3 regions of the Rahnella variigena genome follow, and region 3 is predicted to be linked to each of the others. Evidence: predicted binding sites of a transcription regulator. Region 3 holds the regulator's gene; each other region holds the start of a gene.
What was found. The regulator sigma-54, encoded in region 3, starts transcription at its own class of promoters, with help from an activator protein. The targets are predictions, from matches to a motif close to GTTGGCACANNTTTCGCTNT.
Positions count from the first base shown of each region.

Region 1 (3,281 bases), 720 kb from region 3:
AGGGTAACAACACCCCACAGGCCAGTCACACCGCCGACCAGACCGATGATCAACGCACCGCCCACGCCGACCGTACCACACGCCGGAGTGATGGCAACCAGACCTGCGATAGCACCGGAACTTGCGCCCAGCAGAGAAGGCTTGCCGCGAACCATCCACTCAACCAGAGTCCAGGACAGGATTGCGCCAGCCGTTGCAATCACAGTATTCAGGAACGCCAGCGCGGCAATGGAACTTGCTGCACTTGCAGAGCCGGCGTTAAAGCCGAACCAGCCGACATACAGGATTGCAGCGCCAGTGAACACCATTGGCAGGTTGTGAGGTTTGAACGCTTCTTTACCGAAACCAGCACGTTTGCCCAGCAGATAAGCACCGACCAGACCCGCGATAGCGGCGTTGATATGAACAACGGTACCGCCGGCGAAGTCCAGCGCGCCATCAGCAGCCAGGAAACCGCCCGCCCACACCATGTGCGCCATTGGAATATAGGAGAAGGTCAGCCAGATCACGGTGAAAATCAGCACCGCAGAGAAACGCACACGTTCAGCGATACCACCGACGATCAGTGCCACGGTGATACAGGCAAATGAACACTGGAATGCCACATGGATCATCTGAGAGAAGGTGCCGGTAACAGAATCCAGGCCAATGCCTTTCATCATTACGTTGCCGAAACCACCGAAGAAGGCGTTACCTTCGCTGAATGCCAGACTGTAACCGTAAAGGATCCACAGAACGCAGACCAATGCGAAGGTCACAATAACCTGAGTCAGCATGGATAAAACGTTTTTGGAACGCAGTAAACCGCCGTAGAACAACGCTACGCCAGGTACGGTCATAAACAATACCAGCGCAGTACAAATCATCATAAAGGCGTTATCAGCGCCGTTGGCGGCGGCTGGTGCTGCGGCCATGGCAAACGAAGGCAATAATGCCACTGCGCCCAGCCCCATCATGGATAAAAGTTTTTTCATTATTAACCCACCCCTGTTTCTCAAAACTGTTTTTCTAATCTGATTTATCTCAAACCGGTTGGCATGAGAGATAAAAACCGGAAATTACAGTGCTGCTTCGTCGGTTTCACCAGTACGAATACGGATAACACGTTGCAATTCAGCAACGAAAATTTTGCCATCACCGATCTTGCCGGTGTAGGCCGCTTTGCTGATCACGTCGATCACTTCATCGAGCTGATCGTCAGCAATAGCAATGTCGATTTTTACTTTTGGAAGGAAGTTCACGCTGTATTCCGCGCCACGGTAAAGTTCGGCATGACCTTTCTGACGGCCAAAACCTTTAACTTCCGTTACGGTCAGCCCCTGAATTCCAACAGCAGACAGCGCTTCACGCACGTCTTCCAGCTTAAAAGGTTTGATCACCACAGTAACCAGCTTCATTGTGCCACTCCTCGAATTAAGGGCTTACCGCGAGAGGATTCGCGCCCGATACGCAAGGGATAAAGCAAAGGGTGTGCCAGAGTTGAAACTGATGAAAGATTCCTGCAATTCCCGCGCAAACTGGCATTTTCAGAATAATCGTGACCGGGCGCACAGTTGTTTCGCCACACAGCACACAGCAGCGCACGCACCATTTAAGTGCTCATCGCTGCTTTATAGTGCAAGGTGTAAACCGCAAGTATTTTGCCTGCATGAATACGGTGCGCGGGATGGGATGGCGCGAGGATAAGACGTTGAGGAGAGAATGCTGGCGTAGCGAACGCGTTACGCCAGCTGACAGTTTATGCGTTTTCTGTGGAAGGAATTCCCTGCTCAGCTGACGCCAGTTCTTGCCCGGCAAGTTGCAACTGATACATCTGATAATACCGGCCTTTTTCTGCCAGCAGCTGTAAGTGGTTGCCCTGCTCAACGGCTTGCCCGCGGTGCAATACCAAAATATTATCTGCATCCACAATCGTCGACAGCCGGTGTGCAATTACAACCAGAGTTGTTTGCTGACGAATGGCACGTAAAGCACGCTGAATTGCCTGCTCGGTTCCTGAGTCGATATTGGCCGTTGCCTCGTCAAGGATCAGAATTTCTGGTGCCTGCACCAAAACGCGCGCCATCGCCAGCAATTGTTTCTGTCCGACAGAGAGATTATTACCCTGTTCGCCCAGACGCGTATTCAACCCTTCCGGCATTCCCCGTACCAGCGGAGAAAGCTGCACAATATCCAGTGCGTGCCAGACCTGAGCTTCATCAATATCGCGACCTAAAGTCACGTTAGAGAATACCGATTCCGCCAGCACCACCGGATCCTGCTGGACCATAGCAATTCCCTTTCGCAGACTGGAGTGCGAGAGATCAGCAAGGTTACGCCCGTCGACGCGGATCTCACCTTTATTCAGCGGATAATAGCCCATCAGGAGATTCGCCAGCGTACTTTTGCCACTACCTGTGTGCCCGACCAGCGCCACAAATCCACGTGAAGGGACATGCAGGGTAATATTCTCCAGCACCCATTTGTCCGGGCGGTAGGCAAAACTGACGTCGCGAATATCAATCTCGCCGCTGGTCAGCAACTTATCGTCCGGTCCGTACTGCTGCTGAGTCCGGTCCATCAAATCAAAGATACGTTCACCTGCGACTACAGCCTGCTGGAGAATGGATTGCTGCGACGTCAGCTCAATCAGAGGTTCGTTGAGACGCCCGAGGTAGTTGATGAAAGCATACAAAACCCCCACGCCAATCGAGCCTTCGGCACTGAAACCGAACAAGATTAACAGGCCGCACAAAATCAGGGATGAAAATAAGCTGAGTAATGGCCGCAGCAAAAATCCTTCGAGCCTGAGCGTCTGCATGCGGGCCATATAATGTGACTGACTGGCGCGGGACAGTCGTTCACCAAAACGTTTTTGCTGACGGAATTGCTGAATAACGTTCATGCCATTAATGACTTCGTTGAAGCCATCATTAATGTCCGCCAGATAAGCACGCACTTTACGAACGACCGGCGTACTGTAAATCTGGTACAGCCCCATCACCACAAACACAGCCGGGAAGATGCAGATAGCCACCGAGGCAAGTCGCCAGTCAAGGCTGAACATCGCCACCAGCATTGCGCCAATCAGCGCAATGCTGCGCAAAACCGTCGATACAACAGTGACATAAAGGTCACGGATCACTTCAGTATCATTGGTCACACGCGAAATCAGCTGCCCGACCGGCTGGGTATCAAAGGCGCTCAAAGGCTGACGCAATGCCGCATCCATGACGTCGGTGCGCAAACGCTGCACCACGCCAACCGCAGCACGGTTAAACAGAAGTGCCTGAAAATAGTGC
Region 1 covers NZ_NSDJ01000001.1:1,927,293-1,930,573, reverse strand. The annotation lists gene amtB (ammonium transporter AmtB) at 1-974, opposite strand, end outside; gene glnK (P-II family nitrogen regulator) at 1,059-1,397, opposite strand; gene CKQ54_RS08835 (SmdB family multidrug efflux ABC transporter permease/ATP-binding protein) at 1,739-3,281, opposite strand, start outside.
Region 1: a site for sigma-54 is predicted at 1,459-1,478, ahead of glnK (P-II family nitrogen regulator). Genes of this name have one in related genera too.

Region 2 (3,281 bases), 2.9 Mb from region 3:
CGATTTGTCCCGGAATGCCTATGCACATCGTTGCTGCTCCAGCCAGTGCAGCCACTGATCCATGCCTTCGCCCGTGGTGGCGGAAAGCTGAATCACTTCAATCTGCGGATTCACCTGACGTGCATTGGTGATACAGGTCTCAACGTCAAAACTGACGTAAGGCAGCAAATCGATTTTGTTGAGGATCATCAGCCGGGAAGCGGCAAACATATGCGGATATTTCAGCGGTTTGTCTTCGCCTTCGGTCACGGAAAGCACCGCGACTTTGTGCAGTTCGCCGAGATCAAAACTGGCCGGACACACCAGATTGCCGACGTTTTCGATAAACAGCAGGCTGTTGTTGTTTGGCGATAACTGATGCAGCGCATCGTGAACCATTTGCGCGTCCAGATGGCAGCCTTTGCCGGTATTGACCTGAATGGCCGGAACGCCGGTGGCGCGGATCCGGTCGGCGTCATTGGTGGTTTGCTGATCACCTTCAATTACCGCGCAGTCGAAATACGGGGCCAGCCGGGTCAGGGTGCTGGTCAGTAAGGTGGTTTTGCCGGAACCGGGACTGGACACCAGATTCAGCGCCAGAATGCCCGCCGCAGCAAAATGCTCGCGGTTGTGGGCGGCAATGTGATTGTTCTTCGCCAGCACATCCATTTCGATATCCACCAGACGACGCGCTGCAAATGGCAGGCCGTGGGAATGGGCATGGGAATGATCGTGATGATGGTCGTGCGAAGGGTCATGAGAATGATGAGCGTGCCCGCTGCTGACGCCTTCAATACGAAGTTCGCCGCTGGCACAACCACAGGTACTGCACATAGCTTTCTCCCCGAGCAAAAGAACGCCCGTTATTCGATTTCGATACGTTTAATTTTCATGCCGTCACCGGCAATCACCCGCAAATCGCGTCCGCCACACTGCGGGCAAATCAGCACGTTTGGGCTGAGCAGCGCGATATCCTGCTGACAGGTGCGGCACCAGCTTTCTGCCGCCGGTGTGTCCAGATGTAATTCGCATCCCTGCGCCAGCGTTTCGCGACACGCCAGCTCAAAACAAAACTGCACGGCCTCCGGTTCGACGCAGGAAAACGCGCCGATTTCCATCCATACCGCGGTAATTTTCCGCGCATTATTTTGCCGTGCGAACTGCTCCATTATTTCCACGGCATTCTGGCATAACGTTATTTCGTGCATTATTTCCCCTCCCTCAGGAGAACAATTAAGACAGGCTGCAATATTGGTGCCAGAAATTTCGACACATTGCCTTTATGCAAAAACATCCTCAGCCAATGAGGTGCAAAAATAAGCCGTCACCGCCCGTCATAATTGTCGAAATAAGGTGTCATCGACATGTCATTTATTTCCTTCGCTGAAACAGAATCAAAGCCAAAACCCTTCCAACCCGTTAATTCACAAGCATTTGTCAGAATAATTCAGAAACTGGCACGCTTTATGCCAACAGAGAGTTATACGTCGTATTTTCGTCGTCACCCGACATATCAATTAACAACGGATAATGAACATGAGCACTCTCAGCGAACTGACTACTAAAGCCGACTATATCGCCAGCAAAAACAGCCAGATGAAATCACAGTGGCATACCTATCAGAACAGCCTGATAAAGGCCGTCACCACATCAAATAAAAAGATTAATCATGAGTTTAACTGTGGAGAGGAACAGGACATCCGCTTTGTGCTGTTTAATCATTTTGTGGTGAGTATTCATCAGGGCGATGACTTTTACAGTCAGGAGATCATCTACAGCCTGAACATGGCGCAAGGCCAGGAAGAGGTGAATTTCAGAGCCTTCGCGCAGGCCAGATTAAGTGAAGATGGCCGCGTGGACGGCACGGTGGACATCCATGATAAGAACGCCGTGCTGGAACATTATCTGAATAAAATCTCCGCTATTTATCAGTGCCTGTTTGATTCCCTGCACAGTAATCAGCCGGTGCATCCGCAACTGGAGAAATTACTCCGCCATGCTGGATAAAAAACCTAAAACATTATTTACGGTCAGGTGGGAATAATCTTTTCGCCGAAAATATTGACCGGTTTTTTGCGGATCTAATGCCGACATAAATGTCGAAATGTCAATTTAAGTGCCGATTTCGTCACCTTTGACGAAATACCAAGGAGACTTCATGCGCAATATGGCCGCCATGAATCAGTATGTGATCGCGGACCCCAAACTTTGTATCGGCTGCAATACCTGCATGGCGAGTTGTTCGCAGGAGCACCAGCTTCACGGCCTGCAATCCGAACCCCGCTTGCAGGTGATGCGCAACCGGCTGGATTCTGCGCCGGTGATGTGTCACCAGTGCGAAGACGCGCCGTGCGCGCAGGTCTGTCCGGTGAACGCCATCACCCGTGAAAACGACGCCATTCAACTTAACGAGAGCCTGTGTGTGAGCTGCAAACTGTGCGGCATCGCCTGTCCGTTCGGGGCGATAACGTTTTCCGCCAGCACTCCTGTCGATATCCCACGTGACTGCAATACCTCAAAAGCACTGCCCGCACCGCGTGCGCCACGTGCAGTCAGCCCGTTTCTCGACTGCGTGCCGGGGCTTCGCGCCGTGGCAGTGAAATGCGATTTATGCAGCTTCAGCCCGGAAGGTCCGGCGTGCATCAAAACCTGTCCGACCCAGGCCATCACGCTGGTTACCGCCAGCCTGTCTGAATATTCCAGCCAGCAAAAACGCCTCAATGCCATGAACGTTTTCCCCGCCGGACTGACTTCACTGAACGCCCCTGATACGGAGGCTAAATAATGACGACTCTATTTACCGGTGAACCGGCGTCGTTACTGGCGCTGGCGCTGCTGATTTGGGTGCTGAGCGGCCTTGGTGGCTGGCTTCTGGCGTCCATGACGAAAATCAGCAGCCTGATTTTTGGCGCAGGCGGGATGGCAGCGGCGCTGTGCGTTATCGCGGCGGCGTTACAGATTTTACAGGGCGGTGTGGCGGTTCAGGCCGTGCTGCCGGTGGTGCCTTTTCACGCTGAACTGACTGCGCTGAATGCCTTAATCCTGCTGGCGATGTCCGTCACCGCGCTGATGTGCAGCCTGTATGCCTGTGCGTGGCTGGCGAATGTGAGATCCCCTAAGCGCGCCCGCACCGGTCTGATGTGCAATCTGCTGATGGCCGCACTGACAGCGGCGGCGATGTCGGCCAGTGCCGTGGAACTGATCCTGATGATGGAACTGGCTGCCCTGTGCGCCTATTTCATGATTGTTCAGGCCGACGATGTGAAAAGCCGCCGTGCCGGTCTGAATCAGTTTTTATCCGG
Region 2 covers NZ_NSDJ01000001.1:4,111,684-4,114,964, forward strand. The annotation lists gene hypC (HypC/HybG/HupF family hydrogenase formation chaperone) at 1-28, opposite strand, end outside; gene hypB (hydrogenase nickel incorporation protein HypB) at 19-813, opposite strand; gene hypA (hydrogenase maturation nickel metallochaperone HypA) at 843-1,187, opposite strand; gene hycA (formate hydrogenlyase regulator HycA) at 1,516-1,986, shown strand; gene CKQ54_RS18865 (4Fe-4S dicluster domain-containing protein) at 2,156-2,764, shown strand; gene CKQ54_RS18870 (proton-conducting transporter transmembrane domain-containing protein) at 2,764-3,281, shown strand, end outside.
Region 2: a site for sigma-54 is predicted at 1,376-1,395, ahead of hypA (hydrogenase maturation nickel metallochaperone HypA). Genes of this name have one in related genera too.

Region 3 (3,281 bases):
TCATCTTTCACTTTTGCGCTGTTTCACCCTTAAAGCTATATCGGCTCGTTTCCCGAAGGTCACAAGCCGATGCCCGAAGGTTTGTAGCACAGGGTTGGCTACATGAATGTCAGTGCTGTTTCAGTTTGTCTTTATGTTTATTCAGCTGGCGGGCCAGTTTATCAACCAGTCCGTCAATCGCTGCGTACATATCCTGATGTTCCGAGGTGGCATGTAACTCGCCTCCATTCACATGCAAAGTCGCTTCGGCAACTTTTTGCACCTTTTCCACGCTCAACACCACATACACCTGATTAATCCTGTCGAAATACTGCTCTAGCTTGGCCAGCTTCGACGTGATGAACTCTCTCAGGGGATCCGTGATCTCAATGTGATGTCCGGTAATGTTGAGCTGCATAATGTCTTCCTTCTCTGTTGAGGTCAAACTAACTGTTTACGTTGGTTTGAGGGCGGGATGGACAAAGACTCTCGGTATTTGGCGACGGTTCGTCGTGCAACCATAATTCCCTGATCGGAAAGCAGGGTCGCTAACTTACTGTCACTGAGCGGTTTTACAGGATTCTCCGCTGCGATTAATTTCTTCACCAGCGCCCGGATGGCGGTTGACGATGCCTCGCCGCCGCTGTCTGTACTGACATGGCTGGAAAAGAAATACTTCAGTTCGAAAATGCCACGCGGGCTGTGCAGAAACTTCTGCGTCGTGACGCGTGAAATCGTCGATTCGTGCATTTCTACGGCGCTGGCGATATCGGCCAGCACCATAGGTTTCATAAATTCTTCACCCAGTTCAAAGAACGCCTGCTGCTGCTCAACGATACAGCGCGTGACTTTCAACAGCGTGTCGTTACGGCTTTCCAGGCTTTTGATTAACCATTTGGCTTCCTGCAGATTGCTGCGGATAAACTGCCCGTCGCTGTCGCTGCGTGCGGAATTCCCCATCGCGGCGTACTGCTGGTTAATCTTCAGACGCGGAATGCTGTCCGAATTGAGTTCAACCGTCCAGACTCCTGACACTTTGCGCACCAGCACATCCGGGATCACGTATTCGGATTCGCCGGTGTTGATCGACTGGCCCGGACGCGGATCAAGAGACTGGATCAGGAGCATCGCTCCTTTCAGTGTATCTTCTTTTAACCGGGTTGATCGCATAAGTGCGCGGAAATCATGGTTCGCCAGCAAATCCAGATGTTCGCTGATGATAAGACGGGCTTCGGTGATGAAAGGCGTGTCGGTCGCATACTGGGAAAGCTGGATCAGCAGGCAGTCGCGCAGGTCGCGCGCGGCCACGCCGACCGGGTCAAAACGCTGTACGCGTTTGAGCACGGCTTCCACTTCGTCCATCGTGACGTTTTCATCCCCGATGCTTTCCAGAATGTCGTCAAGAGAAACGGTGAGGTAACCGGTGTCATCGACCGCATCGACAATGGACGTCGCAATCGCCGCATCAGTATCTGAGAACGGCGTCAGCTCGACCTGCCACATCAGGTAATCCTGAAGAGTCTGGGTGGTTTCACCCTGATAAATCGGCAGCTCGTCGTCGCTGTAATCATTACCGGTGCCGGAAGGCGTGCCCGCGGTATAGATTTCATCCCAGGTCGCATCCAGCGGCAGCTCTTCGGGCATGTCTTTTTGCTCGAGCGCTTCGCGGGTATCTAACCCTTCGCTGTCGGTGGTTTCTACCGAGTCGATTTCTTCATGAAGGTCGGTTTGTTCCAGCAGAGGGTTGCTCTCCAGCGCGAGTTGGATCTCCTGTTGGAGCTCAAGCGTGGACAATTGCAACAGGCGGATGGCCTGTTGTAACTGTGGAGTCATTGCCAGTTGTTGGCTGAATCTGAGTTGCAAACCTTGCTTCATATCTTGGCTTTATTTCCGTTGATGAGTGAAAACGGCAACACTTCTGTCAGAGACGGCCTGTTTCATTTTAAGGCGAAACAGGCACGGTTCCGGCGGCACAGATCACAGACGGAATTCTTCACCAAGATAAACGCGTTTAACTTGTTCATCAGCAAGAATATCGGCTGGCGTGCCGTGGGCGATTAACTTGCCCTGACTGACGATGTAAGCGCGTTCACACACGTCGAGCGTTTCGCGAACGTTATGGTCGGTGATCAGTACGCCGAGGCCACTGTCACGCAAATGCTCAATGATTTTTTTGATGTCGATAACTGAAATCGGGTCAACACCGGCGAACGGTTCATCCAGCAGGATGAATTTAGGGTTCGCCGCCAGCGCACGGGCGATTTCAACACGACGGCGTTCACCACCGGACAGTGACTGACCGAGGTTATCGCGCAAATGAGAAATATGGAACTCTTCCATCAGTTCATTGGCACGATCGTTACGCTGTTCTTTGTTCAGATCGTCGCGGATCTGCAACACGGCCATCAGGTTATCAAACACGCTGAGGCGGCGGAAAATGGACGCTTCCTGAGGAAGATAGCCAATACCGCGACGGGCGCGGGTATGCAATGGCAACAAGCTGATGTCTTCGTCATCGACGATAATACGGCCTGCATCACGCTGCACAATGCCGACGACCATGTAAAACGTCGTAGTTTTACCGGCACCGTTTGGCCCTAATAACCCGACGATTTCGCCGGAGTTGACCATCAGGCTGACATCTTCAACGACCTTGCGGCCTTTGTAGGCTTTTGCCAGATTCTCTGCGATTAATTTAGCCATAAAAATCAGTTACTCTTTTTGGTCGGCTGGCCCGCCGCTGCAGGTGTTTTCTGTTGCAGCTGCGAAGGAACCAGAACGGTCGTCACACGGTTGCCTTTATCACTGAAGGCTTCCATTTGCTGTTTCTGCACCAGATAAGTAATACGGTCGCCTTTCACGTTGCTGTCGAGCTGTTCAAGGTAAGCATTACCGGTCAGGGTCACCAGATCGTTTTCCACTTCATAGCGGACTTTCTGCGCATGGCCTTTTACCGGCTTGCCGTTGTCCTGCATCTGATAGAAGGTCACTGGGTTACCGTAACCTTCAACCACTTCTTTGCCGGAAACGCCTTGCGGGCGAATGACGACAACTTTGTCCGCTTTAACCTGGATCGTACCCTGGTTTACCACCACATTACCGGTAAAGGTCGCGGTATTGGTGTTCACGTCCAGCGCCTGATTAGCCGAATCAATGGTAATCGGTTTGGTCGTGTCATCTTTCAGGGCGAATGCCGGAACGCTGACGGCTAACAATGAGCTGACGATGAGGAGATTACGGATTTTATTTTTTGCTTTGAATTTCATAAGAGGTCGTTACCTTTTCGATCAGCTCTGCTGTTT
Region 3 covers NZ_NSDJ01000001.1:1,203,895-1,207,175, forward strand. The annotation lists gene ptsN (PTS IIA-like nitrogen regulatory protein PtsN) at 1-11, opposite strand, end outside; gene hpf (ribosome hibernation promoting factor) at 110-397, opposite strand; gene rpoN (RNA polymerase factor sigma-54) at 421-1,854, opposite strand; gene lptB (LPS export ABC transporter ATP-binding protein) at 1,957-2,682, opposite strand; gene lptA (lipopolysaccharide ABC transporter substrate-binding protein LptA) at 2,688-3,245, opposite strand; gene lptC (LPS export ABC transporter periplasmic protein LptC) at 3,223-3,281, opposite strand, start outside.